Regions from separate parts of the Paenibacillus sp. FSL K6-2441 genome, predicted to be linked through region 2. Evidence: predicted binding sites of a transcription regulator. Region 2 holds the regulator's gene; each other region holds the start of a gene.

Region 1 (10,975 bases), 190 kb from region 2:
AAAACATCCGGATACGGTGACGTTCGCCGGCTGGCTGCACAACATGGTGCCGGTCACGCTGGGCAATATGGTGGGCGGCGCGGTTTTCGTCGGCATGGCTTTTGGTTCATTTCGCCCGTGCGCAAGAAAGTATAGATGCAAATTATCCCCCAACCTCAATGGGTAGCGAAGAGGATTGGGGGATTTTTTTTTCACGTTAATAGAAAGCAAAAAAACCGCCCTGCACTCAAGGGACGGTTCAAATCGCTAGAACTAACGCCGAATATGGGGGGAGTACTAGGCGGTTAAATGCGGCAGATTTCGTTCGGGCACAGCTCGCAGTGGCAAATATCTTGCAGCATGACCAGATCTTTGATCACGATCATCCCGTTCTCATAGTCCAGCGCATCCTTCTTGCGCAGGTCGCTCAGCATCCGGTTGACGCTTTCGCGCGTTGCCCCGATCATGTTGGACAAGTCAGTATGGGTGATCTTCTTATTGATCAGAATGGCGTCTCCGTGCGGCTCACCGTACGTATTGCTCAAGCGAATCAAGGTCGAGCACAAAGCGCCCGGTTTGCCGTACATCATCAGATCGCGGAATTTGGTTTGCGTCAAACGGTGATGGATGCCCATCCATTTCATGAAATCGATGGCGAAATCGCAATGCTGACAGATCATGATTTCCAGGTCCTTCTGCTCGATAATGCCGATTTCACAGTCTTCGATGACTTCGGCGGTAAAGCTATGCTTCGAGCTGAAGAACGGATCGGCTTGCCCAACCATATCGCCGACACCATACATGTAGAGGATCAATTCTTTGCCCTCATCCGTCGATTTCGTCAACTTCACACGGCCGCGCTTGATGTAGAACAGTTTATCGGAATAGTCACCTTCCCAGAACAAATGTGTCCCCTCGGGATAAGATTTGTCTTTCATCGTAACGAGAAGGCGATTGAAGTTTTGCTCTGAAAAACAGCTCGTATTGCCGCGGGGCAGGGTGGCATTCACAATTTCACTCATCATCGATTTCCCCTTTGTGCTCCAAATTTTTCTGAAAATTTTAAATTAATTATAACCCGTTTTTTTTAGTTTTTGGGGGCTGTAAAGCCCGAAAAAGTGAACATTGTGAGAAATTTCACTATGTCGAACAGTACGTTCTCACTAAAAACGGTGCAAAATAATAAACTGGCGATCGGTAAGTATTTAAAGGTGATACTATGTACACAATGTAAAGTATATATGAAAAACTTATCGTGACAAGTGAAAACTTTCAACTTTTTTAAAGTATGTGAAAAATTTCACTATACAAAATCAAAAGCCTGTGCTATGATCAAGACATAAAGAGAAGCGCACAAGCTTCATAAGGATTCGCTTGCAAGTGAATTTTTTCACAAATAAGATTTAGGACCACCATCTGCAAGCAATCCCTAAATCAAAATTTAGGAGGATGAGAGAGATGGCTGTTAAAAACGAAGTAGCTGCTAAAGCTCAGCCAACCGCGCAAGAGTATATTCAAACGTTGATCGACAAAGCCAAGAAAGCTTCCGAAGCATTCATGAGCATGGATCAGGAGCAGATCGATAAGATCGTGCAAGCGATGGCTTTGGCTGGGCTCGACAAGCATATGCATCTGGCGAAAATGGCGATCGAGGAAACGGGACGCGGCGTATACGAAGATAAAATCATCAAGAACATGTTTGCAACCGAGTATATCTGGAACAGCATTAAGTACCAAAAAACAGTAGGCGTCATCGAAGACAATCCTTACGAGAGCTTCCAAAAAATCGCCGAGCCGGTTGGGATCATCATGGGGATTACCCCGGTCACGAACCCAACGTCGACCACCATCTTTAAATCTCTGATCGCCATCAAAACTCGCAACCCGATCATCTTCGGCTTCCATCCATCCGCGCAAGCCTGCAGCACGGAAGCCGCTAAAATATTGCTTGAAGCCGCTGTTAAACACGGGGCACCTGCGGACTGTATCCAATGGATCGAAAATCCATCCATGGACCGCACGAACGCGCTGATGAATCACCCGGATGTCGCTTGCATTCTGGCTACCGGCGGTTCCGCGATGGTTAAAGCAGCTTATAGCTGCGGTAAGCCGGCCCTCGGCGTAGGCCCTGGTAACGTTCCTTGCTTCATTGAGAAGAGCGCCGATCTGGATCAAGCGGTCAACGACCTGATCCTGTCCAAAACGTTTGACAACGGTATGATTTGCGCATCCGAACAAGCGGTGATTATCGAAGAACCGATCTTCGACCAAGTGAAGAAGAAAATGATCGCCAACGGCTGCTATTTTGTAAATAAAGAAGAAGCTGCCAAGCTGACCGCAGGAGCCATCAACGCGGAGAAATGTGCGGTGAACCCTGCGATCGTTGGTCAATCGGCCGTAAAAATCGCGGAAATGTGCGGCATCGACGTCCCGGCCGGAACGAAAATTCTCGTTGCCGAGATCGAAGGCGTTGGTCCGAAATTCCCATTGTCCGCAGAGAAGTTGAGTCCTGTACTTGCTTGCTACAAAGTGAAGAATGCAGAGGAAGGCATTAAACGTGCGCTGGAAGTTGTGCAATTCGGCGGCATGGGTCACTCCTCGGTAATCCACTCGAACAATGAGGAAGTGATTCAACAATTCTCCGATCGGATGCCAACTTGCCGGATCCTGGTGAACCAACCTTCTTCGCAAGGCGGTATCGGCGACATCTACAACACAAACCTGCCGTCGCTGACGCTGGGCTGCGGATCGTACGGACGCAACTCGACTTCGTCGAACGTCACGGCCGTGAATCTGATCAACGTGAAAAGGGTGAATCATCGTACCGTGAACATGCAATGGTTTAAAGTGCCTAGCAAAATTTACTTCGAGAAAAACTCGACGCAATACTTGGCGAAGATGCCGGACATCTCCCGCGTCATGATCGTTACTGACCCGATGATGGTGAAGCTCGGCTACGTGGAAAGAGTCGAACATTTCCTGCGTCAACGCCAAACGCCGGTAGCCATCGAAGTGTTCTCGGACGTTGAACCGGATCCATCGACCACGACCGTACAACGCGGTACTGAGCTGATGGCGAAGTTCCAACCGGACTGCATTATCGCCCTGGGCGGCGGTTCGCCGATGGACGCGGCGAAAGGCATGTGGCTGTTCTATGAATATCCGGATACCGACTTCCACAATCTGAAGCAAAAATTCATGGATATCCGCAAACGGATCTACAAATATCCGCGTCTTGGCCAAAAAGCGAAATTCGTGGCCATTCCAACGACATCGGGTACCGGTTCCGAAGTTACCTCGTTCTCGGTTATTACCGATAAAATCAACGGCAACACGAAATACCCGTTGGCGGATTACGAGCTGACGCCGGACGTTGCGATCATTGACCCTGAGTTCGTCTACAGCTTGCCGAAAGTGGCTGTTGCAGATACCGGTATGGACGTACTGACGCATGCGATCGAAGCTTACGTCTCGGTCATGGCTAACGACTACACGGACGGTCTGGCGATCAAAGCGATCCAGCTGGTATTCCAATACCTGGAGAAATCGGCGCTGACCGGCGACAAGCTGGCCCGCGAGAAAATGCACAATGCTTCGACGCTCGCAGGGATGGCGTTCGCCAACGCATTCCTTGGCATCAACCACAGCTTGGCGCATAAATGGGGCGGTCAATACGGTACGGCCCATGGACGTACCAATGCGATTCTGATGCCGCACGTCATCCGCTACAATGCGAAGAAACCAACGAAATTCGCGGCATGGCCGAAATACAGAAACTTCGTTGCCGATGAACGTTATGCGGAAATCGCCCGCATTCTGGGTCTGCCGGCTCGCACGACGGAAGAAGGCGTGAAGAGCTTGATCAAAGCGGTGCGCGATCTGAACAAGAAGCTGGGCATTCCGGAATCGTTCCAAGCGCTTGGCTTCGATGCGAAGGATTTCGAATCGCGCGTCGATTACCTGGCGGACCGTGCCTTCGAAGACCAATGTACGACTGCGAATCCGAAGCTGCCGCTGGTCAGCGAGCTGGCTGAGATTTATCGCGACGCCTTCTATGGAAGATTTGAAGAATAAGTGAACAGGCGTGTAAAAATGGTGACAAATATCACTTATTGTGATATTTGTCACAATCTTTTTGGATAGGAAGAGCTATGATTACAATATAAATGATCCCTCAGAAGTTTGTTAACGGAGTGGAACCCGGTCCTTCGGGGCCGGGCACCATAATTGTCTAAGTTGTGAAAAGTATCACAAATTTTAGGGATCATGAGGCGCGGGATAGACCTTCAACCGCGACCACATATAAAAATGGAGGGAATCAAGATGTCGGTGATCGAAAGAGAAGTAACAGAAACCAAGGCGCAAAACGCATGGAGAGGCTTCAAACCTGGGAAATGGATGAAGGAAGTGGATACGCGCGATTTTATCCAATCAAACGTGAATCCTTATGAAGGTAATGAGTCCTTCTTGAAAGGCGCTTCGGCGAACACGAAAGCGTTGTGGGATATCGTATCGCAGCTGTCCGTGAAAGAACGGGAAGCCGGCGGGGTCCTGGATGTAGACGTGAACACGCCATCCACGATCACTTCCCATGCTCCTGGATATTTGGATAAAGAGAAGGAACAAATCGTAGGCGTTCAGGGCTCAGCCCCTTTCCAACGCACGATCCATCCATTCGGCGGGATCAACATGGTCATCAATGCGTGCAAAGCTTATGGCTTTGATCTGCCAGCTGAGATCGTAAATCTGTTTACAACGATTCGCAAAACCCATAACCAAGGGGTATTTGATGCTTATACATCGGAAATGAGAGCCGCCCGTAAGGCTGGGATCATCACAGGTCTTCCTGACGCATACGGCCGCGGTCGGATCATCGGGGACTACCGCCGCGTTGCCCTGTACGGCGTAGACTTCTTGATCAAGCAAAAACAACAAGAATTGAAATCTCTTGAAGTAGATGTCATCGATGAAGATGTGATCCGGCTTCGGGAAGAAATTTCTGAACAAATTCGCGCTTTAGGCGAATTGAAACAGCTCGGCGAAATGTACGGATTCGACATTTCCAGACCGGCGAACAATGCGAAGGAAGCTTTCCAATGGTTGTACTTCGGTTATCTGGCAGCGGTCAAAGAACAAGACGGTGCGGCAATGTCCCTCGGACGCGTATCTTCGTTCCTCGATATTTACATCGAACGCGATCTGGCCGAAGGAACATTAACCGAAGAAGCAGCTCAAGAATTGGTTGACCATTTCGTCATGAAGCTGCGGATCGTGAAATTCCTGAGAACGCCAGAGTACAACGAACTGTTCAGCGGCGACCCAACTTGGGTAACGGAATCGATCGGCGGGATGTCCGTAAACGGCAAGACGCTCGTAACCAAGAACAGCTTCCGCTTCCTGCATACGCTGTACAACCTGGGGCCGGCTCCAGAACCAAACCTGACCGTGCTCTGGTCGGAGCAACTGCCTGACGCCTTCAAGAAATACTGCGCGAAGGTATCGATCGAGACGAGCTCGATTCAATATGAAAACGACGATCTGATGCGTCCGATTTACGGTGACGATTACGGTATCGCATGCTGCGTCTCCGCGATGAGAATCGGGAAACAAATGCAGTTCTTCGGCGCTCGCGCAAACTTGGCGAAAGCTCTGCTGTATGCGATCAACGGCGGTAAGGATGAAAAATCCGGCGTCCAAGTTGGTCCGGAATATCCGGCCATCACTTCGGAATACCTCGACTATGACGAAGTGAAGAAACGCTTTATCCCGATGATGGAATGGCTGGCTAAGCTGTACGTGAACACCTTGAACGTGATCCACTACATGCACGATAAATACTGCTACGAACGGATCGAGATGGCGCTGCACGACCGCGACATTCTCCGCACGATGGCTTGCGGTATCGCCGGCTTGTCCGTAGCGGCTGACTCGCTCAGTGCGATCAAATATGCCAAAGTGAAACCGATCCGCAACGAAAACGGCATTGCCGTAGACTTCGAAATCGAAGGCGAGTTCCCTTGCTACGGGAACAACGACGACCGCGTTGACCAAATTGCGGTAGAGCTGGTTGAAACGTTTATGGGCATGATCCGCAAGCATAAAACGTACCGCAACTCGCTGCCAACCCAATCGGTATTGACAATTACGTCGAACGTTGTATATGGTAAGAAAACAGGCAGCACGCCGGACGGACGTAAAGCCGGCGAACCGTTCGCACCAGGGGCGAACCCGATGCACGGCCGCGACAAGAAAGGGGCGTTAGCTTCCCTGAGCTCGGTAGCGAAGCTGCCATATGAGCACAGCTTGGACGGCATCTCGAATACGTTCTCGATCGTGCCGAAGGCCTTGGGTAAAGACACGGAAACCCGGAAATCGAACCTCGTATCGATGATGGACGGGTACTTCGGCAGCAAAGCGCATCACTTGAACGTAAACGTCTTTGACCGCGAACAACTGCTGGACGCAATGGAACATCCGGAAAACTATCCGCAATTAACAATCCGTGTATCGGGTTATGCGGTGAACTTCATCAAGTTGACCCGTGAACAACAACTAGATGTCATCAACCGGACCTTCCACGGCAAAATGTAATAACCTGCTGACGGGCAGCAACAATTGAAGCTGAACGATAAAATGGGGAGTTGGGCTTGGATCGCCTTTCTCCTCATTCCTTTATCGGAGGCGAATTAGGGAAAGGGTGACGAAGATGCTTAAAGGTCGCATACATTCGTTAGAAACGTTCGGAACCGTAGATGGACCGGGGATTCGTTTCGTCCTCTTTATGCAAGGCTGCTTGCTGCAGTGCCAATATTGCCATAACCCGGACACCTGGAGCTTGACGGAAGGCAAGGAGATGACCGTCGAGGAAGTTCTGGCCGAGATCGAGCCGTATTTGAACTATTACCGTACATCGGGCGGCGGACTGACGGTATCCGGCGGCGAAGCGACGCTGCAGGCGCCGTTTGTCACGGAATTGTTCCGGGAAGTGAAGAAACGCTGGAACCTTCATACGACGCTGGATACGAACGGCTATAATGAAGGGGATAAAATTCGCGATCTGCTGGATGTAACGGATCTGGTCCTGCTGGATCTGAAGCATATCGACAACGAGAAGCATATCAAGCTGACGGGCAAACCCAACGATCGAATGTTGAAGATGGCCCGCTGGCTGTCGGATCATGATCGGAAAATGTGGATTCGTCACGTGTATGTGCCCGGCATCCACGACGATGAGCAGGATTTACTGGAGCTTGGGAGATTTATCGGCAGCCTGAAGGGCGTGGAGAAATTCGAAATTCTTCCTTACCACCAAATGGGCGTGTACAAATGGCAGGAGCTCGGTTGGGCTTATCCGCTGGAAGGCGTACCTTCGCCAACGGATGAAGAGATCGAACGAGCTTATCGGTTGATTCGTGAAGGCGAGCAGCAAGTACCAGCCAAACCGTGAAATCTATGTCATATATTCTCACGCTAAAATCCAATATCTCAATTCCAAACGGTTAAACCTCTCGATATACGTTAGGTTTAACCGTTTTCATTTTGGTTTTTAGAGGATATTATCCCCTTAATAGAAAAATGTCCTCCTTATCAAAGGTGGTGACGCTTTCTATAATGAGGGTGTATCACATAAACGAGTTTGAGGAGGGTCTATCTAACATGAGGAAGAGTTTGGTGCTGCTGCTGTCTCTTGTGTTTGTTGCATCCGCGCTGCTCGCCGGCTGCGGCAAATCCGGCAACAACGGAAACAATGCTGCCCCGTCGAATGAAAGTCAGGGCACGTCAAATGCGGGGACCGAAACGGAAACGAACAACGATCCGTTTGAAATCACGATCCGCCACACCCAGGTTGGGGAATCCAAGAAGTTCCGCCTGGCGATGCTGGAGGACGTCGTCAAGAAGACGGAAGCTGCTGTACCGGGCTTAACCATCAAGCTGGATGCGGTGGACTCCGAAGTGAACCGCAAAGAGAAGCTGCGGGGCGAAATGGCCGCGGGCAAACCGCCGGAAATCTTCGACGTATTTGGCAGTCCGGATGCCCAGCTATATGCCAAGGAAGGCCTGATGCTGGATTTGACACCGATCATCGAAGAATTGGGCATTAAAGATAAATTTACGACACTGGATCCGTTTACCCTTGACGGCAAAGTATACGGCTTGCCAATCGGGGGTTCCATCGAAGGGTATTTCTATAATAAAGAGTACTTTGAATCCAAAGGGCTGAGTGTGCCGAAGACGCTTGGGGAGCTGGAGCAAATCGCTGAGAAAATCAAGGCGGACGGCAAAATCCCGTTTGCTCAGTCCTCCAAGGATGCTTGGATTCCGCTGATGACGACCAATAACCTGTGGTCCTATTTTGCCGGTCCGGAGATCACTTACGGCTTCAAGACAGGCGCAACGAAATGGACGGACGAGAATATGGTTAAGGCGATTGCCAAACATCAGGAATGGGTTCAAAAAGGTTACTTTAAGAAAGGCGAACTGGGCTTTGAATACGCGGATATGAGAAACCAGGTTATTACGGGCGAGGCTATCATGATGATGGACGGCTCCTGGGCGAACTCCGTCTTCCGCGATCCGGCTCAAGCCGGCGATATGGTGGGTAAAATCGGCTTCTTCAATATGCCGCCGTTGAATGAAGGGGATCCGGTCGTCGTCATGCAGGATGCCAACAACGGTTACGGCTTCTCCAGTGCGGTGGCGGAGGATCCGCGGAAGCTGGCGGCCGTTAAGGAGTTCATTAAGAACATGTGGACGGAAGAAATGCAGCTGCGCGGCTTGAAAGAAGACGGCGTACTTCCGGCCATGAAGATGGATTTGGAGCAAATGAAGACGGCGTCCGACGACCCGCTGATGCAGGATATTTTTAGAGCGGTAAGTGAAATCGGCACTTCCTTCCCGGCGTTTGACGCGCTCGTGCAAGCGGAAGTGAATACGGCGCTGAGCATGGGCATTCAACAAATCATCGGCGGCGAAATCGAGCCGGCGAAGATGCTGGAAAATGTGCAGGCAGCGCAAGATGCAGCCAATGCCGCAGCGGAATAATCGTTAATTCTTAAGACTGATCATCGAACAAGGGCGTCACCCGCCGGCAGCGGTTCTGGGGACGCCCTTGCTTCCAACTACGGAGGTATAGGCATGAATAAAGCGCTCAGAAGTCCTCTGATTTACAGCTTATTTGTTCTCCCGGCATTGATCTTGTTTCTTGCCTTTTTCATCTATCCAATCTTTACCGCCATCAACAACAGCTTTACCAGCTGGAACGGTATTTCCAAGCATATGACCTATATCGGTTTGGATAATTACGAGATGGCGTTTAAGGATCAAGCGTTCTGGAAATCGGTGCGGAACAATGTATATTTCATTCTGTTCTCCTGTCTGATCCAAGTTCCGCTGATCGTTTTTTTCTCCCTCTTAATCGCAAACGTCAAGAAGCTCAAGGGACTGTATAAGACCGCGGTCTTTATGCCGTCGATCATGTCCACTGCCGTGATCGGTATTTTGTGGGGGTTCATTTATAACCCGGATTTCGGGTTGATGAACCAAGTGCTTGGGATCTTTGGCATTCCCCCGGTGTACTGGCTGTCCGACAAAAATTGGGCGATGCTCTCCATCCTGATTACGAATGCTTGGCAGTGGACGGGGTTCTACATCGTAATGGTCCTGGCGGCGATCCTGGCGATCCCGCGCGAGTTGGACGAAGCGGCGGCGATTGATGGAGCGGGCGGCATCCAACGGGCGATCCGAATCACCATTCCGCTGATCATGCCGATCATTAGCGTCGTCGTGATGCTGTCGGTGGCTGGCGCCATGAAAGCGGCCGATATTGTGCTGGTCATGACCAAGGGCGGGCCGGCCGGCTCGACGGACGTCATGGCGACGTACATGATCCGTTACGCGATCACCAGCTTCCGCCACGGGTTTGGCAACGCCATCGCCGTACTGATCTTTGCCTTTACGATCATTATTACCGCCTTGTACCAAATTCTTGTCGTTCGACGCACAGAAAGGATTGAATACTGATGAGAGTGCTGAAAAAGACGATCCCGCATCTGTTCCTGATGGCGTATCTACTCATCATTTTGTATCCGTTTCTGTTCGTGTTGTTCTCTTCGGTCAAAACCGATAACCAAGCGATCGCCTCCAATCCGTTTGGGTTGCCGTCGTCGATTATTTTTGACAATTACATGAATGCTTGGGTGAACGCCAAGATCAGCACGTTTTTTTTCAATAGCTTATATATCGGTGTATTATCGGCGTGCTTGTCGATCCTGTTTGCTGCGATGCTGGCCTTTGCCGTAACGCGCATGCGGTACAATCGGATCAGCGCGGTCGTGTTCCAGCTGATCCTGCTGGGGATGCTGATCCCCAACAACTCGTTGCTGCTGCCGATCTACGGCATGATGCGCAACCTGAACGTGCTCGACACGCATATGGCGTTGATTTTGCCTTATGTGGCGAACGCGATTCCGTTTTCGGTCATCATTCTGGCGGCGTTTATGCGCTCGATCCCTGGTGAAATTGAAGAAGCAGCTGTCATGGACGGTTTAGGCTCAGCGGGGATGTTCTTTCGCGTGATGCTGCCCCTGACAGTACCGGCGATCGTGACGGTGTTTATCATCAATTTCCTCGGCAACTGGAACGAGTTTTTGCTGGCGAACTATTTTCTATCCAAAGAAGAACTTCGTACGCTCCCGGTCGGGATGGTTGGATTCCGCGATGCGTACAACACCAACTACGCGCAGATGTCAGCTGGCATCGTGTTCAGCGTGCTGCCGGTCATGATCATCTATGCGGTGCTTCAGGAAAAAATAATTGAAGGCGTTACGGCCGGCAGCGTTAAGGGTTAGATCGTGGCGTGTTAGAATAGGGATAGTCTTACCAATTGGGAGCTGCCGCCGATGAATTTGCGCATTAAGCTGTTTACCGCCTTTTTGGGTTTAGTCATCATTCCATTGTTTGTGTTAGGCATTATCACGTTTTGGATTACGTTTAACTC
Region 2 (10,975 bases):
CAGCTGGGGATGGTGGCGGCGGAGTTCGAGGTGGAGCATGAGCGTCCGCACCAGGCGGACAGTGACGCGCTGGCGACGGCGCTGATTTTCCTCAAATGCTTGGAGGAATGTGACCGACTGCCGCTGCTGACCTTACAGCGTTTGGCCGATCTGTTTGCAGGTGAGGACAGCGATCTCGGGTGGTTTTTTGATGCCATGGTGCAGGAGAAGGAGCGCGAAGCGCTGCCAAGCGAAGACGGCTTTGTATACTACCGCCAATTCGCCTTGCAGGTTGAAGATTGGCTTGACATTGAAGCGCCAAGGGACAGCACGGAGCGCAATCCGCTGGCGGGCGTGACCTTCGAGCAGTTTATGGAGCAGGTCCGGGAACGATTGCGGGAGCGTTTGCCGCAGTATGAGGAGCGGGAAGCCCAGAACATGATGCTGAATGAGGTCATGCGGGCTTTTGAGGAAGACAAGCATTTGCTTGTTGAAGCTGGAACGGGAACGGGCAAATCCTTAGGATATCTGCTGCCGGCCATTTACCACAGCGTCAAGAACGAAGAGAAGGTCATGGTCAGCACGCACACCATCAACCTGCAGGAGCAGCTTAGGGAGCGCGATGTGCCGTTGTTGACGGAGGTCGTGCCTTTTCCGTTTCGTGCAGCCGTTTTTAAAGGTAGGCAGCATTATTTGTGCTTGCGCAAATTTGAACATAAAATAAATAGAAAAGACTTCTCAACACCTAAAGAAGAGGTGATGACGGCCGCGCAAATGGTCGTATGGCTTACCCAAACGGAAAGCGGCGATGACGAAGAGCTGAATCTCGGCAATCGCGGCGGTGATTTATGGGAGACGGTGGCCAGTGAGTCGGAATCCTGCTTAGGCCGATCCTGTCCTTGGTTCCGCAAATGCTTCTATCATCGCGCAAAACACGAAGCCGGTGTCGCGGACGTGGTCATTACGAACCACTCTAAGCTGTTTACGGACATCCAGGCGGGGCATCAGCTGCTGCCGGGTTACGAGCGGCTGGTTATCGATGAAGCGCATCATTTAGAGGATGTGGCCGGCAAGCATTTGGGGATTCATATGAAGTATTTTACGGTCGTGCATACGCTGACCCGGTTATTTAAAGACAGCAAGACGGGGCAGCTGGCCAACCTTCGCAGCTCGCTTGAAGCGTCGGGCGCGGAGAAAGCCTCAGAATGGTGCTCGGTCATCGACGGAATCTATCCAACGCTGGTGGACGTGAAGGAGAGCTGGGACAAGCTCAGCGAGCTGCTGTTCAGCTTGATGCCTGACCGCAGCGACGCCGCCCCTGGCGATCCCGGGCAATTCGTGTACCGGCTGTTGCCGAATCGAAAACCAAAGGATTGGGAGACGCTGACCGCGCTCGAAAATCAAATTTACGTAGGTCTTGGCGACGTGCTTCGGAAAGGGGAGCGCCTCCTGTCCGAAATCCGAGAAGAGCAGGACGATTATGCAGCGGAGAGCCTGATCACCGATATCAGCGGCTTGTTTAAAGATTTAGCCGGGGAACGGGAAGCGCTGCGCTTCTTCATGAAGTTGGAGAGCGAGGACACCGTCTATTGGATGGAGGCGAACGGGAACTTCCGTAGCCGGTCGCTCCAGATGTATGCGGTGCCGATTGACGTCAGCGCTCAATTGAAGCAATTTTTCTTCGACCGGAAGAAGAGTGTCGTTATGACGTCCGCGACTTTATCGGTGGATAAATCGTTCCAATATATGATCGAGCAGCTTGGCTTGACTGAGGCGGCGGAAGAGGATCGGTTGATCACAGCGATGCTGCCCTCGCCGTTTAACTACCGCGATCAGGCGTTGCTGGTGATCCCGCGCGATTTTCCAAGTGTGAAGGGCAGCGTGGGGGATGACCATTTCATTCATACGCTGGTGCAATCGCTGGCGGATGCCGCGGTGGCGACGCAAGGTCGCATGCTGGTGCTGTTTACATCCTATCGGATGCTCAGGCAGGTGTATGACCCGCTGAAGGAACTGCTCGCAGCGGAGGGAATCACGGTGATCGGGCAAGGGATGGACAGCGGCAGCCGCACCAAGCTGACCCGGCGGTTCCAAGGGAACAGCGCATCGGTGCTGCTCGGGACAAGCAGCTTTTGGGAAGGGGTGGATATTCCTGGCGAGGCGCTGACCAGTTTAGCGATCGTACGCTTGCCGTTCCAGCCGCCAAACCACCCGCTGGTGGAAGCGAAGAGCGAACGCCTGCAGCGGGAGAAGAAGAATCCATTCATGAAACTGTCCGTCCCGCAAGCGGTTATCCGTTTTAAGCAAGGATTCGGACGACTTGTCCGCTCGTCGCATGACCGCGGCATCGTGATCGTTTATGATACCCGGATCCTGGAATCTTATTATGGGAAATATTTCTTATACTCTTTGCCCGGACCGAAGATGGAGCATATGCCATTAACTCAGATGGTTCCGCGCATCTCGGAATGGTTAAATCCCGAAGCCTAAGCCGCTTCATAGATCGCATTGAAGAATAGGGGGAACAAGCATGAAGTCAGATAAAATTTCGGACGCTGTTGTCCGCAGACTGCCGGTTTACCTGCGTTTCTTAAATGAACTCAGCCGACGGGAGGTGCCAACGGTGTCCTCCCAGGAGCTCGGACAGAAGCTGGATCTCAATCCGGCGCAAATCCGTAAGGATTTGGCTTATTTCGGCGATTTTGGACGGAAGGGGATCGGCTACGATGTCGCTTATTTGATTGAAAAAATTCAACAAATTCTCAATCTGGACCAACAGATTAACGTCGCGCTGGTGGGTGCCGGGAATCTAGGGCAAGCCCTTTCGAATTATAATGCGTATTTGAAGGATAATATGAAGATTGTTGCGGTGTTCGACGCTTCACCGGCTAAGATCGGCAAGCAGATCAACAACATCACGATTCAGCCGATCGAAGAGCTGGCGGAAACCGTCCGGGCGAAAAATATCCGCATCGGCATCATCACCGTGCCGGATACGGAGGCGCAACGCGTAGCGGATGAGCTGGTTGCCGCCGGAATCGGTGCGATTCTGAACTTCGCGCCAACGATTCTGAAGGTTCCGCCGGAAGTTCGGATCCATGCGGCTGACTTCACTACTGATTTGCTGAGCTTGGCTTACTACTTGGAAGACGGAAAGGAAACAAGCAACGTATGAGTCGTAAATGGTTAATTAAGAACGGGACGTTTGCCGTCTTAAATGCGGACCGTCCTGTAATTCACGGATATATGCTCGTTGAGGGCGATACGATCAGCTATATTGGCGAAGAGCGCCCGGAAGGCGTGGAAGGCGCCGAAACGTTGGACGGCAAAGGGTTGTTGTTCCTGCCGGGCCTGATCAATACCCATGGCCATGCGGCGATGTCGCTGCTGCGCGGCTATGGGGATGATATGGTGCTGCAAACCTGGCTGCAGGAGAAAATGTGGCCGATGGAAGCCAAATTTACTGCGGCGGATGTGTATGCCGGTACGGCGTTATCTGTGTTGGAAATGCTCAAGGGCGGGACGACGACGTTCCTGGATATGTACGATCACATGGACGAAGTGGCCAAAGTCGTGGAGGAATCGGGTATTCGCGCCGTGTTGATGCGCGGGGCCATCGGGTTGTGCTCCCCGGAAGAGCAAGATCAGAAGCTCAAAGAAGCGATCGCGTTTGCTCAGAACTGGCACGGCAAGGCAGAAGGCCGCATCACCACGATGATGTCGCCGCATGCACCATACACCTGCCCGCCAGCCTTTATCGAGAAATTTGTGCAAGCTGCCCATGATCTCGATTTGCCGATGCACACGCATATGTCGGAGACGCGCGCCGAGGTAGAGCAGAACGTTAACGATTACGGCGTCCGCCCGGTAGAACATTTGCTGAAGCTGGGGATGTTCTCCCGCCCGACCCTGCTTGCCCACGCTGTGCATTTGACGGACGAGGAAATCGACATCTTGGCAGCGCACGGCGTTACCATCTCGCATAACCCAGGCAGTAACCTGAAGCTGGCCAGCGGGGTCGCCCGCATACCAGAACTCCTGAAGAAGGGCGTAGTTGTATCGCTGGGTACCGACGGTCCGGCGAGCAATAATAACCTGGATATGCTGGAGGAGATTCGTTTGGCTGCGCTGATTCATAAAGGCGTATCCGGCGATCCAACGGCGGTTCCGGCGCTGGAAGCTCTGAAAATGGGGACGGAATACGGCGCGAAATCGGTCTTCTTGCAAAATACAGGCAAGCTGGCTGCTGGCATGAAGGCGGATATCATCGCCTTAAATACGGAGCAAGCCCATTTCCTGCCGAGAACGGATTATATCTCCCATACCGTTTATTCCGCTGGCGCCAAAGATGTAGAGCATGTCTGGGTCAACGGTAAGCAGGTAGTCAAGCACGGTGCTTGTCTGACACTGGATGAAGAACGCATCCGCTACGAGGCGCAAGCGGCGTTTGAGGGACTGTTGGCACGATAATGAGCGGCGCGCGGTTTCCTGAAGGAGGCTGCTTGCTTAGGAAGGGAAAGGAAGAGTAGCTTGAGAAAGCGAACGAAATGGATCCTGCTGTCCCTCGTGATTCTGTTGATCGTGCTCCTGGGTCTCCACCGGTTTTATCTATACATTCATGAGGATACGTGGAAAGCCGAAAGAGCCGCTATCCAGCAGGCGAAGCAGGAGACGGATCTCGTCCGGGGCGACAAGGTTTGGAAGTCGGTATGGGATGAAGTTACCTGGGTCGTGCAAGGGGAGGATGCATCCGGCCGCCAAATGATGGTCTGGCTAAGGGAAGGACATGATCCAGAGGTACGCTTGCTGTCCGATGGCAAGTCCGAGAGCCAAATGCGTGAGATCATCAAACAATCGTTGCCGGGTATCCGGGTGGTTCGGCTGCTGCCAGGCATATACAATAACCAATTGGTGTGGCAGCTGTTCTATAAAGAGAAGGACCACCATTATTATCGGTTTTTCAGTTTCACGACCGGCGAAGCTTTGCCGGAAGTGTTCACCCTGCCGAACCGCTGACAGGGGGTCTATGGATCAATCATAAATAAACGGTTTCGTTGTTTAGGCGAAGAGCCTGAATCGCGGAACCGTTTTTATTTTTTGGCTTGAGAAAAAGTAGCATTTCGGGGTAGAACTACTAGCGTTCATTTTTAAATATCTTCACACTTTTCTTCGAAATTTGATATACGATGTGATATACTCATATTTGTAGTTTTGATATACGGGAATATATATCACAGAGTTGATAGTTTATATAGATAAGGGGGGCATCACGTGAAACTGCGTATTGGACCAATTGCTGCAAGCATTGCTATTTCCGCCCTTGTATTATTTGGTGGATGGTTCCTATATCGGCAGTGGGCGATTGAGCGTCCGCTGGAGAATATTGTGAAGAGTGTAGATGGAGTAAATCATGTCGATATGAACGTGAAAGCGGACGAGCTGGAGCTTAAGCTGAATTTAAAGCCGGGGACGGATCTTGGTGCTCTGGTGCGTCAAATTGAGAAGAACGGGGAGAAGCAAATCGGTAGCCGAACTTTGAAGCTGGATATCGAGGATCATTCTTCGCCGGAACTTGACCAGCTGTGGGAAAACGCCATGTTTACCGTTGCTCAGGCTATGGAAAATAAGCAATATACACAAATTACAGCTGCATTGAAACAGATGGAGCAAGAAAACAGCAAGCTGAAAGCTACGGCAGAGATGGATGAGAAGAACGTGTATATCACCTTAACGGACGGACAATACAGCAAATTTATCATTTTGCCGCGTTCGCCGGAACGGATGGGGGTATGGCCAAATGCGTAAATGGATGATTGAAGCCGCGCTTGGCTTTATTCTCGTACTGATCGTGTTTCTGGCAGTGATCGGCGTTAACGTGATTCCGCTCGTTACGGCCATCGTGTTGTTCGGCGCAGTATTTGCAATGCTCAAAATACGCGGCGGCATCACGATTGGAGCTGCCCAGGAACGGAAACGCAAAAAGCGCGGGCCGGCGAAGCTGACCTTCGAGCAGATCGGCGGTCAGGAGAGCGCCAAGCAGGAGCTCCGCGAAGCGCTGGACTTCATGGTGCGCCATGAGGAAATCAGCAAGTTTGGTATCCGGCCGATCAAAGGGATTTTGCTGACCGGGCCTCCCGGAACCGGGAAAACATTGCTGGCCAAAGCGGCGGCGCATTATACGAACGCGGTGTTTGTGGCCGCTTCCGGCAGTGAATTCGTTGAAATGTATGTCGGCGTGGGGGCAAGCCGGATTCGTGATCTGTTTAAGGAAGCCAGAACCCGCGCGGCTAAGGAAAACAAAGAAAACGCGATTATTTTCATTGATGAAATCGAAGTGATCGGCGGTAAGCGGGAAGGCGGACAGCAGCGTGAATACGATCAAACGCTCAACCAGCTGCTTACGGAAATGGACGGCATCTATACGTCCGACACGCCGCGGATCTTGCTGATCGCGGCGACCAACCGCAAGGAGATGCTGGACAGCGCGTTGCTGCGGCCGGGCCGTTTTGACCGGCATATCCAGGTTGATTTGCCAGACAAGAAGGGACGCCGTCATATCCTCGAACTGCATGCAGCCAACAAACCGCTGCGGGAGGACGTTGATTTGGACAAAATCGCCGAAGAATCGTTTGGCTTCTCCGGTGCTCAACTGGAAAGCGTGATGAATGAAGCGGCGATCTATGCGATGCGGGATGGCGTGGATCAAATCACTCAGGAACATTTGTCGGTTGCAATCGATAAAGTGCTGATGGGTGAGCAGACCGACCGGCAGGCCGCCGAGGAGGAGAAGCGCCGCGTGGCCATCCACGAATTGGGCCATGCGATTGCCGCGGAGGTTGTTGCCCCAGGCAGCGTCAGTCAGGTTGCATTAAGCCCGCGCGGAAGAGCGCTGGGGTATGTCCGGCACAATCCGCAGGACGAGAAGTACTTGTACACCAAATCGTATTTGGAAGGTCAAATTATGATCGCCTTGGCCGGGGCAGCCGCAGAAGAAATTTACTACGGCGGGCGCAGCACCGGGTCAAGCAACGATTTCGAGCAGGCGTTAAAGATCGTGCATACGATGATGACGTCGGGGCTGACCGAGCTTGGAATCGTGAATATGGACATGGTGACGACCGAGGTGCTGATGAACGAAAATACGCGAATTTTGGAGGATCTTGCCGCCAGAACAAAGCGGTTGCTCGAACAGCATTCAGCAGTTTTCGACAAATCCTTAGAGATATTGTTAAAAGAAGAACGTCTCTCCGGCGAGCAATTTCGTTGTCAATTTCGTGACAGCGCCCATTTACCGGCATAATTCATGATGCCGGTTATTTTTTTTTACTTTTTCTTCGTGCTAAGATATTATTATATGTTGGGTGTTAAAAGATGTATGTTTCGACATCTGGAAAACCATATTATGTACAGATGATGAAAGGATGGAGCGAGAGGACCATGAATTACAAACGAATTGGTGTCATCGGCGGCGGCACAATGGGTCAAGGCATCAGTGAAATGCTGGCTGCTAAAGGGCTGGACGTGTTGCTCGTGGAGGAGACAGCCGATAAATTGGATCATGCATATAACATGATCGAGACGAGTCTGGAGAAACAGCTCGAGAAATGGGCGATCACAAAAGCGGAGAAGAAATTGATCTTATCCCGTATTCATAAAGTTACACACTTTGCCGAACTCGGTACCTGCGATATGGTGATCGAGACCATTTCGGAAGATTTGAATGCCAAAAAAGAGGTATTCAAGCAACTGGACCAAGTTTGTCCAAGCAACATTATTTTAGCAAGTAATACATCCACGCTGAGTTTGACCGAGATTGCCGGCGGAACGAAATATCCGGAGCGCGTCATCGGCATGCACTTTATTTATCCTGTTGCCAAAATCAATCTGGTGGAAATCATCCGCGGTCTGAAAACTTCGGATACGACGTTTGAAGAGACGAAGCGGTTCGTTGAAGAGGTCGTGGAGAAACGCGGCATCATGGTATACGAATCTCCGGGCTTTGTAACATCCCGGATTATTTGCGTTATGATCAATGAAGCGCTGCATGTACTGGGCGAAGGCGTTGCTTCCGCAGAAGAAATCGATGAAGCGATGCGCATGGGTTACCAATTCCAATACGGTCCGCTGGAAATGGCTGACCGCTTTGGTCTGGATTCGGTGCTGGCCGCTTTGGAACGGATGTTCCGCGAATTTGGTGAACTGAAATACCGTCCTTCCTTCGTGCTCAAGAAAATGGTCCGCGCCGGCAATTTGGGTGTTAAAACGGGCGAAGGCTTCTTTAAATACGATAAGGACGGTGATCGGCTGTGAAAGTGTTAGTTATTAATGCAGGAAGCTCCTCTTTGAAATATCAGCTGTACGATATGACGAATGAGTCCGTTTTGGCCAAAGGCCTGGTCGAACGGATTGGCATGGATTCCTCGATCCTGACCCACAAACCAACGGGTAAAGAAGAAGTGACGGAGGTCAGTGAAATTCTGGAGCATACGACGGCGATCCGTAAAGTGCTTGAGAAATTGACCGACAAAGAGCATGGCGTTCTGTCCTCGGTTGATGAGATTCAAGCGGTAGGTCACCGCGTCGTGCATGGCGGCGAAGCGTTTAAAGGTTCTGCTCTCGTTACGCCGGAAGTTAAAGCTGAAATCCGCCGCTTGTTTGATCTGGCGCCGCTTCATAACCCGCCGGCGATCATGGGGATCAATGCGTCTGAGGCGAATATGCCAGGCGTTCCAAACGTAGTGGCCTTTGATACGGCCTTCCATCAAACGATGGAAGAGAAGGTGTACTTGTACCCGATTCCGAAGGTATTGTACAAGAAGCATCGCATCCGCCGTTATGGCGCGCACGGCACTTCGCACCAATATGTCAGCCGTGTGGCAGCGGAATTTTTGAACCGTCCGATCGAAGAGCTGAAGATCATCACCTGCCACATCGGGAATGGAGCCAGCTTGACTGCGGTTAAAGGCGGAGTATCGGTGGATACCTCCATGGGTCTGACGCCTTTGGAAGGCTTGATGATGGGTACGCGCAGCGGTGACTTGGATCCAACGGTCGTTACCTTTGTGATGAATAAGGAAGAGCTGTCCATCAGCGAAGTGAACTCGATGCTGAACAAGCATAGCGGTCTGCTCGCCATCTCCGGCAGCAGCAGCGACATGCGGGACATTACAGACGGCTGGGAAGCCGGCAAACCCAATGAAACGCTGGCCTTTGAAATGTACGAATATCGCCTGCGCAAATACATCGGTGCGTATGCTGCGGCAATGAACGGGGTTGACGTCATCGTCTTTACGGCCGGCGTCGGCGAAAACTCGGCAATCGTCCGCGAGAAAACCTGTGAAAACCTCAGCTATTTGGGCGTTGAGCTGGACAAAGAACTGAACAAGGTTCGTTCCGGGGAACCACGCCGGATCTCGACTCCGAACTCCAAGGTTGAGGTTTTGGTCATCCCGACCAACGAAGAGCTGATGATTGCTCGCGATACGCTGCGGATCGTGCAGGAATCGAAGTAAAATACGGCGAATTTAAACCTTTGGGTTTTAAATATCGTTATCGTTAGAGGAGAGATATAAGCATGGCGGTCAAAACTGTGATTCGTCAAGTGAATGAGCATGTCGGGGAACAGGTCGTCATCGGCAGCTGGCTCAATAACAAACGCTCCAGCGGTAAAATTCAATTTTTGCAGCTTCGGGATGGCACGGGTTACATCCAAGCCGTTGTTGTAAAGAACGAAGTGTCCGAGGAAACTTGGAACAAGGCGAAGAGCTTGACCCAGGAATCCTCGATGTACGTAACGGGTGTGATTCGTGAGGAGCCGCGAAGCAAGTCCGGTTATGAAATGACGGTTTCCGACATTGAAATCATCCAATTGACCGAAAACTATCCGATTACGCCTAAAGAACACGGGGTCGATTTCTTGATGGACCATCGTCATCTGTGGCTTCGTTCCTCGAAGCAGCGGGCGATTATGGTCATTCGGGCTGAAATTATTCGCGCCGTGCAAGAGTTTTTCGATCAAAACGGGTTTACTTTGGTGGATCCGCCAATCCTCACGCCAACTTCAGCGGAAGGAACCACGAACCTGTTCCATACGAAATATTTTGACGAAGACGCCTATCTGACGCAAAGCGGCCAGCTCTACATGGAAGCTGCTGCGATGGCGTTAGGGAAAGTGTACTCCTTCGGACCGACGTTCCGTGCTGAGAAATCCAAGACGCGCCGCCATTTAATCGAGTTCTGGATGATCGAGCCGGAAATGGCCTTCACGGATCATGAGGAAAGCTTGAAGATTCAGGAGAACTTCATCACTCATGTGGTGCAATCGGTATTGAAAAACTGCCGGGCTGAGCTGGAAGCGGTAGGCCGCGACGTGTCCAAGCTGGAAGCAATCCAAGCGCCGTTCCCGCGGATCACGTATGACGAAGCGATCGAATACCTGCATTCGCAAGGCTTTGATATTCCTTGGGGTGAGGATTTCGGGGCGCCGCATGAAACGGCGATTGCCGAACGTTACGACAAGCCGGTATTTATCACCCATTATCCGGCGGGAATCAAGGCGTTCTATATGAAGCCGGATCCGAATCGTCCGGAGGTCGTGCTGTGCGCCGATATGATTGCTCCGGAAGGCTATGGGGAAATTATCGGCGGCTCGCAACGGATCGACGATCCGGTTCTGATGGAGGAACGCTTCAAGGAGCATAACCTGTCGCCGGAAACGTACCAATGGTACCTGGACCTGCGTAAATACGGCTCGGTGCCGCATTCCGGCTTCGGCCTCGGATTGGAGCGGACCGTTGCTTGGATCTGCGGTCTGGATCACGTACGTGAGACGATTCCGTTCCCGCGGATGCTGTACCGGTTGTATCCATAAGGCAACTAGTGAAAGGTGAGCTTGCTATGGCCATGAAAGAAGGCAACAACGCTTGGGCGAAGGGAATGGCTTTTGGGATGGAGGCGGGGATGGTGAACGTCCCTTACCCGCTGCTCGCCCATTACC
Region 3 (10,975 bases), 1.6 Mb from region 2:
GTTCTAAGGATGTGTTACAATAGGGAAGCTGAAGAAGATGAGGTGAAACCTGTTGACAACTTTTGAGAGTTTAAATGTATCGCCCCTCCTGGTTCGCAAGCTGCAGGGACAAGGCATCGTGAACCCGACGCCGGTGCAGGCGGCAGCGATCCCTGTGCTGCAGTCGGGCGAGGACGCGATCGTGCAGGCGCAGACCGGCACGGGCAAGACGCTGGCGTTTCTGCTGCCTATTTTGGAGAAGATCCGCCCGGAGCGCCCTGAGGCGCAGGCGCTGATCATTACCCCGACGCGGGAGCTGGCGATTCAAATTACTGCGGAGGCCCGCAAGCTGGCGGAGGCGATGGAAGGCCTCTCCGTCCTGGCTGCCTACGGCGGTCAGGACGTGGAGCGGCAGCTGCGCAAGCTGAAAAATGGTGCACAGCTGGTCATCGGCACGCCGGGCCGGCTGCTGGATCATTTGCGGCGGGGCTCGCTGACGCTGGGCGCCGTTCGCTACTTGGTGCTCGATGAAGCGGACCAGATGCTGCATATGGGCTTTTTGGCTGAGGTGGAGGAGATTCTGTCGCTCGTTCCGCGCAGCCGCCAAACGATGTTGTTCTCGGCAACGATGCCGGGCAATGTGAAGCGCTTGGCAAAAACGTATATGGACAAGCCGCGCGACATCCAGATCGCCGAAACCTCGCGCGTGACGCTGGACAGCATCCGGCAGATCCTGGTGGAATGCACGGACCGCACCAAGCAGAGCGCGCTGATCGAGTCGATCCGCAGCCAGCGTCCCTATCTGGCCGTGATCTTCTGCCGCACGAAGCGCCGGGCCAGCACGCTGAATGAAGCGCTGCAGGCCGCGGGCTTCCAGTCGGACGAACTGCACGGCGACTTATCGCAGGCGAAGCGCGAGCAGGTGATGCGCGCGTTCCGCAGCGCGAAGCTGGAGCTGCTGGTCGCGACGGACGTCGCGGCGCGCGGGATCGACGTGGAAGGGGTCACCCACGTCTTCAACTACGACATTCCGCACGATGTGGACAGCTACATCCACCGCATCGGGCGGACGGGCCGCGCCGGGGAGAAGGGCGTGGCCGTGACGTTCGCCGCGCCGAAGGATATGGAGGCGCTGCGCCTGATCGAGCGGGGCATCGGCCGCAAGCTGGAGCGGCAGCGATATGAGAAGAGCGGCGCCGCCGGGGGCGCCTCGCGCGCGCCAGGGCCGGGCCGCCGTGGGCCGGGCCGCCGCGGGCAGAGCGGCCGCGGCGGAGGGCGAGGGCGCCGGGGGCGGTAGCCGGCGCCCTCGAATTTCCATGTAACTTCTTACGCACTCCATCCGTTAACGTTAAAAGGATAGTAGAATACACAACAGGTGCCTGAGAAACGTCAATCCAGGCACCGCCACAGGGAGGAACCAGGATGAACAGCAAGAAAGGCGTGGTGACTGCGGCGATGGCGCTGTTGTTAACAGCGGTATTAATCGCAGGCTGCGGCAAACAAGCGGCCGACGCTCCGCAGACACCGGCACAGAACAGCACGAACACGGCCGCCGGCGCAAATAACGGTGCGGGGGACAATGCCGCCAACGACACCGACACCATGGACGACCAAGCTACGGAAGGCAATAACGCAGCAAACGGCGGCATTACCGGGAACGGGGATTCCAGCGATTCGGCACAGGCCCCTGACGGTTCCAGCGACAGCAGCGGAGGGGACCGCGCAGCGATGGGGGATCCGTACAGCGTGGCGGTGCTGATCAACAAGCAATTTGCTTTACCGGAGGATTACGAGCCGAAGGATCTGGTCTATCCCGACGTCCGGTTTACATTCAAAGAAAAAATCGAAAAACGCATGATGCGCAAAGAGGCGGCAAAGGCGCTCGAGGAGCTGTTCGCTGGAGCCGAGAAAGACGGTATCTATCTGGCCGGCGTGTCGGCGTACCGTTCACATAAGACCCAAACGGCGCTGTTTAACCGTTACGTGGAGAAGGACGGCGAGGAAGTCGCGAAGACGTACAGCGCGGTTCCGGGCCACAGCGAGCATGAGACGGGTCTGGCGATCGACGTATCGGGCAGCGATGGCAAATGCGCAGCGGAAAGCTGCTTCGGTGACACGAAGGAAGCGGCCTGGCTGGCGGATCATGCCACCGAATACGGCTTTATCATTCGTTATCCGAAAGGGAAGGAAGACATTACCGGCTACAAATATGAGCCATGGCACCTGCGTTATGTAGGGAAAGAAATCGCGGCCGACATCGGCAAACGCGGCATTACGTTGGAAGAATACTATGATGCCGTCCCGGTTTCGGGCCAGTGATTTCATGGGATTTTTCGAGATCATGAGCTCATCCAGGAAAGACGCCTGCGGGCGTCTTTTTTAGATTTTCCATCCAGCGAAGGAACCTAATAAAATTAACAGTTGACACCTGATAATGATTATCAGTATCTTTAAGAAGATGAAGTTTTTATGAATCTAAGATGAAGTCGTGATATAGACTCTTTTTACAATGATACATTGGTGGGTTTATTCAGTTGGACACGGAAAGGATGAGTGCCATGGTTTCCTTAAAAACTTCGCATCTAGACATTGCCTATGAGGATCGTCTGATTGTCGAAGACTTAAACATTTCGATTCCCGAGGGGAAAATCACGGCGTTGGTTGGCGCGAACGGTTCCGGTAAATCAACGGTCCTGAAAACGATGGCTCGGATCCTTCAGCCGAAGTCCGGCAGCGTGCTGCTGAACGGCAAATCGATCCATAAGCAGTCGACGCGGGAAGTAGCCAAGCAGCTGGCGATTCTTCCGCAAAACCCAACCGCCCCGGAAGGATTAACGGTCTATGAGCTTGTATCGTACGGGCGTTTTCCGCATCAGAAGGGGTTTGGAGGTTTGAAGGCCGAGGACCGGAAAATTGTGGAGTGGGCGATCGAAGCCACCCGCATGACCGAGTTCAGTGACCGGGCCTTAGAGCATCTGTCCGGCGGTCAACGGCAGCGGGCCTGGATCGCCATGGCGCTGGCGCAGGAGACGGATATCCTGTTCCTCGACGAACCTACGACGTTCCTGGATATGGCCCATCAGTTGGAAGTGCTTCAACTGCTTGAAGAGCTGAATGCCACATCCAACCGGACGATTGTAATGGTTGTCCATGATTTGAATCATGCCGCTCGTTACGCGCATTACATGATTGCGATCAAGCAAGGCCAGGCCGTCGCTTCCGGTACACCGGAAGAGGTTGTGACCTCCAAAGTGCTGCGCGACGTGTTTGGCATCGAGGCGGATATCGTGACCGATCCGCGGAGTGGCGTACCGCTGTGCCTCCCTTATGAGCTGTACCGGGCTGCAGCCGAAGGCAAAGTACGCAAGGGCAAAAATGATGGACCGGAAGAGGTTTCGCCCAAAGTCGTCTCGTTCCTGTAGTGGGGGAACCAAAGATGAACATCAATTATCAGCTGCTGGAGCAGCAATTGGCGATTGTAACAGAGCAGCGGACGGATGCCTTTTTCACGATGCCCGCTGAGATGCTGTTGGATCGCGGGCAGCTGGTGGCTTTTTTGGAAATCTACCAGGAGAAAATTAAGGGGCTTGATCTTCAAGTATCCGCAACCTATTTCGCTACGAGCTGGCGGGTGGTGTGTGCAGCGCTGCACTACATGGGGTCGGTGGCCTCGGGCAAGCTGCATTTTTCGCTCGAAAATCTCACCCTGCAACTCGTGATGGTCAACGGATTCCCTTGGGTTTATTTTGTGCTGAACGATAAGGCTGAACAGCCTTGGCCAACCGGTGACCGTCTGTCCTGGCAGACCCGCGAGCTGACCCGTTTTTATGGCGAAGTGCTGCGACCAGTCATGGAAAATATTGCTGCAGTCTCGAAGCTGCCGGTTGCGCAGCTGTGGGGCCAGCTGCCGTTAGGCGTGCAATATTACGTCCATGCCATCGCCGGGCGTCTGGAGGAGGAAACCTTGCGTTCTCGGCTTCTGGAGGAGTACGAGTTCGTGAAGGAGCTGCCAGCCGAGGTATTTGGCCTAAAGCGCAATCCGTATCGGATCAAGGAAGTGTTGCTGGATGATCCTTATCGGCCAGGCGAGAAATCGCCGATGAAACCAACTTGTTGCTTAGCCTATCGGACGGACACCGGCCATGGCTACTGTTACGGATGTCCCAAGCTCACCAAGCCGGAGCGGGAGGCCAAATACGCCGAGATCCGTCAGCAGCTTGCTGCGGCTCAAGCGCAATAAAGAGACGGCTATCGCAGGGGTAAGGATGCGCGCGGTTGTTGGTTTCTACATACGCAATATGAATAACGAGCACTTGGCGATCCTGAAGAGGCTTCAGGAGTTGTCTAAGTGCTTTTCTTTTTTCCGATCCCTCAACCTTCCAGCTTAATATCCCAAATCGAAGGGAAGTCTGATAAGGGTTCCCCAATTCTGAACCAAAGGGATAATCGTGCAAAGAGGCGCGCGAGAAGGAGCCATAGGGGCCTTTCGGATATTTTAAATTGAGAAATTTTACTTTCTTTTCCCTCTTGCAATGTGAAAAAAGTCACACTATAATAAGAACCATGAAGTGAAATATTTCACAACAACTCGAGTTTTATAAGTGACGATTTTCACAAGTTAAGAAATTAGCTATACACAATCAAACAGGTATTGATTATGGAGGAGGAAGAAATCATGAAAGTAGCAGTTATCGGATGTACCCATGCAGGCACGGTGGCGATCGTTAATACGGCCAAACTTTACCCGGATGCGGAAATTACCGTATATGAACGGAACGACAATATCTCGTTCTTGTCGTGCGGCATCGCTCTTTATGTCGGAGGGATGGTTAAGGATCCTCAGGGGCTGTTCTATTCCTCGCCGCAGCAATTGGCTGAGCTGGGTGTAAATACAAAGATGCGGCACGAAGTCGTATCGGTAGATACGGATGCGAAAGTCCTTCAAGCCCGGAACCTGGAGACGGGCGAAGTGTTTGAAGATCGCTTCGACAAGCTGATTGTCACGACGGGGTCGTGGCCGATCGTACCGAAATTTGAGGGCAGTGATCTGGAGAATATTTTGCTTTCGAAGAACTATAACCACTCCAACACCATCATCGAAAAAGCGCAGCAAGCCAAACATATCGTTGTTGTCGGCGCAGGCTACATCGGCGTGGAGCTGGTTGAAGCGTTCCAGCTTAATGGGAAGCAAGTTACGTTGATCGATGCGGAGGACCGTATTTTGAGCAAATACCTCGATCCGGAGTACACGGACAAGATCGAACAATCGCTCCGCGAACACGGCATCGAGCTGGCTTTAGGCCAAAAGGTCACGCGCTTTGAAGGCGAGAACGGCAAAGTAACGAAAGTCATCACCGATAAAGGCACATACGCTGCAGACCTGGTGATCATGTGCATCGGGTTCCGTCCTAACACGGAGCTGTTAAAAGGTCAGGTCGACATGCTGGACAACGGCGCGATCATTGTGGACGAATATATGCGCACCTCGAAGCCGGATGTGTATGCGGCAGGCGACAGCTGCGCCGTCTTCTATAACCCGACAGGCAAGCATGCCTATATCCCGCTGGCAACCAACGCCGTTCGCATGGGGACGTTGGTAGCGCGAAATTTGGTTGCGCCAACCGTGAAGTATATGGGTACCCAAGGCACTTCGGGGATTAAAATTTACGAGGATAACATCGCCGGGACCGGATTAACTTTAGCAGCGGCCAAGGACGCCGGTTTGGATGCAGAAGCGGTACTCATCACCGACAACTACCGACCGGAATTTATGCCAACCCATGAGCCGGTCATGCTGAAGGTGGTCTATGAGAAAAATACTCGCCGGATCCTGGGTGCACAAATCATGTCGAAGGTGGATCTGACTCAGTCGATCAACACGATTTCGGTATGCATCCAAAACGGAATGAAAATGGAAGAGCTCGCTTTCGTTGATTTCTTCTTCCAACCTCATTACAACAAGCCGTGGAATTTCTTGAACAGCGCAGGCTTAGAGGTGCTGCCGGAAGTTCCGAAGCGGGAAACTGTTCACGCCTAAGAAAAAAATATCAGCGAGTTCATTCGTGCGGGAGAATTCAAAGCGCTGGAGCCGAAGGAAGCCGCAAGAGCCATCTTTCTGGCGTTCCTGCACTTTCATCATCCTGCGCACTTCCGCCAATGGACGAATGAACGGATTGATGCAGATTTCGATGCCGTATGGCAGTTAATATTGGACGGGATCGCCGCACCATCCAAGTAAATGCACGGTTAACGTGTAGGTTAAAGACCCTTTCCGGGATTGCTCCGGAAGGGGTCTTTTGTGTTCATGATGCAACACCGACTTTGTGAAAACGTTAACGTGATCTATGTTATTTTTTCGAGGTAGACTCGCACGCTACAATAAACACGTCTTAATAACGACGAATGACCTGTGAAGTGTCGTTTAGAAGTGACATATAAAGGAGACAGGATCATGGCTTATTCAAAACCTGCGCAAATTGCCGAAGTATCCGTGGAATATGGCGTCAAAAAAGCACATTATCCGCTGCTTACCGTATTGATTCTTGGTTTTTTGGGCGGGGCGTTTATCGCGCTTGGCTTCCTTCTTGATATTCGCGTGATCAGCAGCGCTCCGGCGGAATGGGGCAGTATCGCCAATTTCATTGGGGCTGCGGTTTTCCCGATCGGGCTGATCCTCGTGCTGCTGGCGGGCGGTGAGCTGTTGACCGGCAATATGATGGCTGTGCCGTTAGCACGGATGGCGGGGCGGATTTCCACTGGTGACGTGTGCAAAAATCTCGTCCTCATCACTTTGAGCAATTTCGTTGGCGCTTTGTTCGTTGCTTATTTTTTCGGGCATGTGGTTGGCTTAACAGCCAGCGGACCTTATCTTGAGAAGCTGGTCGATATGGCCGGTCATAAGCTGGACGACAGCTTCCTGCAAGCGTTTGTGTCCGGGATCGGCTGCAACTGGCTGGTTGCTTTGGCGGTTTGGCTGTCTTATGGTGCAGACAATATGAGCGGTAAAATCTTGGGCATCTGGTTCCCAACGATGGCCTTTGTCGCGATCGGCTTCCAGCACGTTGTTGCGAATATGTTCCTGATTCCCGCAGCGATCTTTGAAGGGTATTACTCCTGGGGCGAATACTTGGGTAACTTTGTGCCGGTATGGCTGGGGAATTTGACCGGCGGGGCCATCTTCGTGGCTTCGGCGTATTGGACTGCTTTTCTGAAGGATAAAGGGTCCAAAGACGCACAGGTTACTGAGTTGGCTACGTCATCTGTAGCGGCGAGAGAACACGGATAAACCGGTTTGGTTGGGCTGGGCTGGGTTTGCTGTCTGCCGGAGCGCTTTTTACACCATTATCCCGATGAATCAGAAAGAATTTGTAAGGATAAAAGTGAGCCTCGACTAGCAGCAAACCAGCTAACCAGCAAACCAGCCGATCAGCTATGGGCTAGAAAGTTACCCTCATCATCCTTCATATCTTTATTAACCTCATTAACTCTCATCAACCGCCCCTTCCTTCGAATCTCTACCTCCCGAAAAGATACCTGAAGAAAGCGGATACCTGATCAAAATGGATACCGACCTAAGATGGATATCTAATCAAATACGGATATCTGAACGAAAGGGATACTTGTAAAGATGGATTATTAATCAAAGTTATACACCTGAACGAAGGGGATAATCGTGTAAAGAGGTGTGCGGAACACCCCCACACTCCGGCATCGGCCCCCGGCCCTGCCAACCTGCCATCCGGCCATCCGTCATCTTGACCGTCCTACCACCTCGCCATTTCGCATCCCACCATCCCGCCATAAGGAAATTCCCGCCTTGGGGTTTACTCCGGGGACGTTTATTCTTACAATAGGCTACAGACAGGAGGGGTGGAGCATGATCCATGAACCTAACGGGGTGTTTCCTGCGGTTTGTCCGCTGGATTGTCCCGATACGTGCAGCTTGCTGCTTCATAAAGAGAATGGAAAAATCGTCAAGGTGACCGGCAACCCCGATCACCCGATTACGCAAGGCGCGATCTGCAACAAGGTCCGCAATATGGCGGAGCGGGTCTACCATCCCGAACGGGTGCTGTATCCCCTGAAACGCGTTGGACGCAAGGGGGAAGGGAAGTTTGAACGCATCACCTGGGATGAAGCGATCCAAGAGATCGCGGATCGTTATAAGGGATTGATCCGGGAGTATGGGTCGGAGTCGATCCTGCCGTACAGTTTTTACGGCAATATGGGGATCTTGAGCGTCGATGGGATGGACCGGCGGTTCTTCAACCGTTTGGGCGCGACGCAGCTGCAACAAGGCATATGCAATTCCGCGGGCACTGCGGGATGGAGATATACGATGGGATTCGGCGGCGGGACGAGCCCGGAAGAGACGGTCAAGGCCAAGCTGATCATCGTGTGGGGTGGCAACCTCGTTAGCACCAACATGCACCAGATTGCCCTGATCGAAAAAGCCCGCAAACAGGGAGCACAGCTCGTCGTCATCGACGTGCACCGCAACCGGACAGGACAGCGGGCCGACTGGTTTATCCCGCTTTATCCGGGCACGGACGCAGCGTTGGCGCTTGGGATGATGCACGTGCTGTTCGAACGTGGCCTGGTGAACGAAGCGTTCTTGGAACGCTATACGGTTGGCCATGCCGAGCTGCGTGAGCACGTGAAGCAGTACACGCCGGAGCGTGTGGCGGCGATCACCGGCGTACCGGCCGAGTCGATCGTGAAGCTGGCCGTTCTGTATGGCGAAACTTCGCCCGCCTACATTCATATCGGCAACGGCCTGCAGCATCACGACAATGGCGGGATGACGGTCCGCACGATCAGCTGCCTGCCGGCGTTAACCGGCCAGTGGCTCGTGCCGGGGGGCGGCGCCTACAAATCCAACGGCGCTTACAGCAAGATGAACGCGACCGCGCTCGAGCGCCCCGATCTGCGGCCCAACCCGGGCGCGCGTACGGTCAGCATGAACCAGCTCGGTGACGTCTTGTTGACGCTTGATCCGCCGATCCGCGCCTTGTATGTCTACTGCGCCAATCCGGCGGTTGTAGCCCCGGATACAGGGAAGGTGGAGCAAGGTCTTCTACGGGAGGACCTGTTCACCGTGGTGCATGATCTCTTTTTGACGGACACGACCAAATACGCGGATATTGTGTTGCCGGCGACGTCCTCTTTTGAAAATACGGACTTGTACGGTTCTTACTGGCATCATTATATCCAGCTTCAAGAGCCAGTGATCGCTCCTCGGGGCGAAAGCAAAAGCAACGTCGAAACGTTTAAGCTGTTGGCGGCCGCGATGGGGTTTGACGACGATGCGTTCCGCGACACGGAAGAGGATATGATCCGGCAGGCTTTGGATTTCAAACATAATCCGTATCTGGAAGGCGTGACGCTGGAGAAGCTGAAGGAGCAGCGGTTCGTGAAGCTGAACATGGAACCGCAGCGAACCTGGCTCGACCATCTGCCGACCCCGTCGCGGAAGATCGAGCTGTATTCCGCCACGCTGGAGCGGGCAGGACTACCGCCGTTACCAACGTATGTGCCGCTGGTGGAAGGCTATGACGGTGAGCGCCGTCCCGGCAAGGACACGCCGTATCCGCTGATGTTTATCTCCCCGCCAAACCAAAGCTTCCTCAACTCAACGTTTGGGAATGTGGAGAAGTTAAAGGCGCTGGAGAAAGGTCCGGTGTTGCAAATTCATCCGGACGATGCCGCTGCGCGCGGGATTGCGGATGGGGACGAAGTGACGGTGTGGAATGACCGCGGCAGCTACGACGTTACGGCGTCCGTCACCGACAAGATGCTGCCGGGCACGGTGGTCAGCCAAGGGTTATGGTGGCAGCAGGAGGACGGGAAGCGTACGCGCGCGAACGCCTTAACCCCAGACCGGTTGGCTGATATGGGCGGCGGAGCGGTATTCTTTTCCACCGTGGTGGATGTTAAGCGCCGATAGATATGTACTTGCCTGAGTTGCGCTTTTAGGCGATACTATTATAATCTGGGCGTTGTACAAGCAAAATTTGCCGAACCATCTGATTTGATCGTGGGGGGCCCTGGTGGCCCTCCTTTTTTGTATATATGTAACTGTTGCAGCAGAGGGGGAATAACGATGAGATGGCTGCAGTCTTATCCGCGGGAAGTCAAGGTGTTTTTAATCGCAAGCTTGATCAGCTCGGCCGGCGGTTCGTTGATGTGGCCTTTGGTCACGATGTTCGTGTTTAAAGTGCTGGGGCGGACAGTGACAGATGCCGGTCTGGTTATCCTCGTCATGTCCGTCGGCGGGATTGCAGGTCAGCTGCTGGGCGGAGCGCTGTACCATCGTTTAGGCGTCAAGCGCTTGATCGTTGGCGGTCTTGCTTTGACGGCACTATTCCTGATGCTGCTGCCCTACGGAAGCGGGAATTGGCATTTGTTTATGCTGCTGATGCTGCTGGTTGGTTTTTTTAATGCCACGACGATGCCGGCCATCCAAGCGTTTATCGGCTTTCGTTTTGCCGAGCAGCGCGGGGAACTGTTTAATGTCATTTACGTCGCCAACAATATTGGTGTGGCTTTGGGGACGGCGATCAGCGGGTTTTTGGCACAGATATCGTATGACCTCAGTTTTATTTTGAATGGACTCACATCGGCGGGGTTTGCCTTGTTTTTTTGGTTTTATTTGAACAAAGTTCAAAAAACTCAAGGCGAGCTGCAAGTGCAGAAGCGCAAAAAAACGGTGGAAGGACAAAGCGTCTGGACGCTGATACGCTGGTATCCTGTTTACCTGTTTATGGGCGTGGGGTCGTTTTTTCTCTGGCTCGGGAACTGTATTTGGAACAACGGCGTATCGCCGTATATCATCTCCCAAGGCATGCCGGAGTGGAATTATAGTATTCTCTGGACGCTGAACGGTTTATTGATTTTTGTGGGGCAACCTTTTACTTTATGGATAAAGCGGACCTTTGCCGGTTCCCCGCAAGCCCAAATGACGGCGAGTGCCATATTCTACATGCTGGGTTACGCT

The links. Region 2 encodes Rex, which represses fermentation and respiration genes when NADH is low (regulators of the CRP and FNR family bind a similar motif). Its sites were predicted from a motif close to TTGTGAAATATTTCACAA; they were not measured.
Region 1: the regulator Rex is predicted to act here: its motif matches at 4,216-4,233, upstream of pflB (formate C-acetyltransferase).
Region 3: the regulator Rex is predicted to act here: its motif matches at 6,301-6,318, upstream of NSQ80_RS19655 (formate/nitrite transporter family protein).

The regions. Positions count from the first base shown of each region.
Region 1 is NZ_CP150174.1:2,800,616-2,811,590, reverse strand. It holds partial or broken gene NSQ80_RS12905 (nitrite transporter NirC) at 1-135, shown strand, start outside; gene NSQ80_RS12900 (Crp/Fnr family transcriptional regulator) at 285-1,001, opposite strand; gene adhE (bifunctional acetaldehyde-CoA/alcohol dehydrogenase) at 1,438-4,053, shown strand; gene pflB (formate C-acetyltransferase) at 4,303-6,570, shown strand; gene pflA (pyruvate formate-lyase-activating protein) at 6,686-7,426, shown strand; gene NSQ80_RS12880 (extracellular solute-binding protein) at 7,636-9,021, shown strand; gene NSQ80_RS12875 (sugar ABC transporter permease) at 9,115-9,999, shown strand; gene NSQ80_RS12870 (carbohydrate ABC transporter permease) at 9,999-10,826, shown strand; gene NSQ80_RS12865 (sensor histidine kinase) at 10,878-10,975, shown strand, end outside.
Region 2 is NZ_CP150174.1:2,614,668-2,625,642, reverse strand. It holds gene dinG (ATP-dependent DNA helicase DinG) at 1-2,469, shown strand, start outside; gene NSQ80_RS11925 (redox-sensing transcriptional repressor Rex) at 2,510-3,154, shown strand; gene NSQ80_RS11920 (amidohydrolase) at 3,151-4,449, shown strand; gene NSQ80_RS11915 (DUF5590 domain-containing protein) at 4,510-4,995, shown strand; gene NSQ80_RS11910 (hypothetical protein) at 5,251-5,784, shown strand; gene NSQ80_RS11905 (AAA family ATPase) at 5,777-7,279, shown strand; gene NSQ80_RS11900 (3-hydroxyacyl-CoA dehydrogenase NAD-binding domain-containing protein) at 7,417-8,289, shown strand; gene NSQ80_RS11895 (acetate kinase) at 8,286-9,491, shown strand; gene asnS (asparagine--tRNA ligase) at 9,554-10,849, shown strand; gene NSQ80_RS11885 (DnaD domain-containing protein) at 10,876-10,975, shown strand, end outside.
Region 3 is NZ_CP150174.1:4,262,837-4,273,811, reverse strand. It holds gene NSQ80_RS19685 (AarF/ABC1/UbiB kinase family protein) at 1-7, shown strand, start outside; partial or broken gene NSQ80_RS19680 (DEAD/DEAH box helicase) at 53-1,171, shown strand; gene NSQ80_RS19675 (M15 family metallopeptidase) at 1,402-2,298, shown strand; gene NSQ80_RS19670 (ABC transporter ATP-binding protein) at 2,538-3,401, shown strand; gene NSQ80_RS19665 (hypothetical protein) at 3,416-4,219, shown strand; gene NSQ80_RS19660 (FAD-dependent oxidoreductase) at 4,655-6,016, shown strand; gene NSQ80_RS19655 (formate/nitrite transporter family protein) at 6,431-7,264, shown strand; gene NSQ80_RS19650 (molybdopterin oxidoreductase family protein) at 7,856-9,925, shown strand; gene NSQ80_RS19645 (MFS transporter) at 10,082-10,975, shown strand, end outside.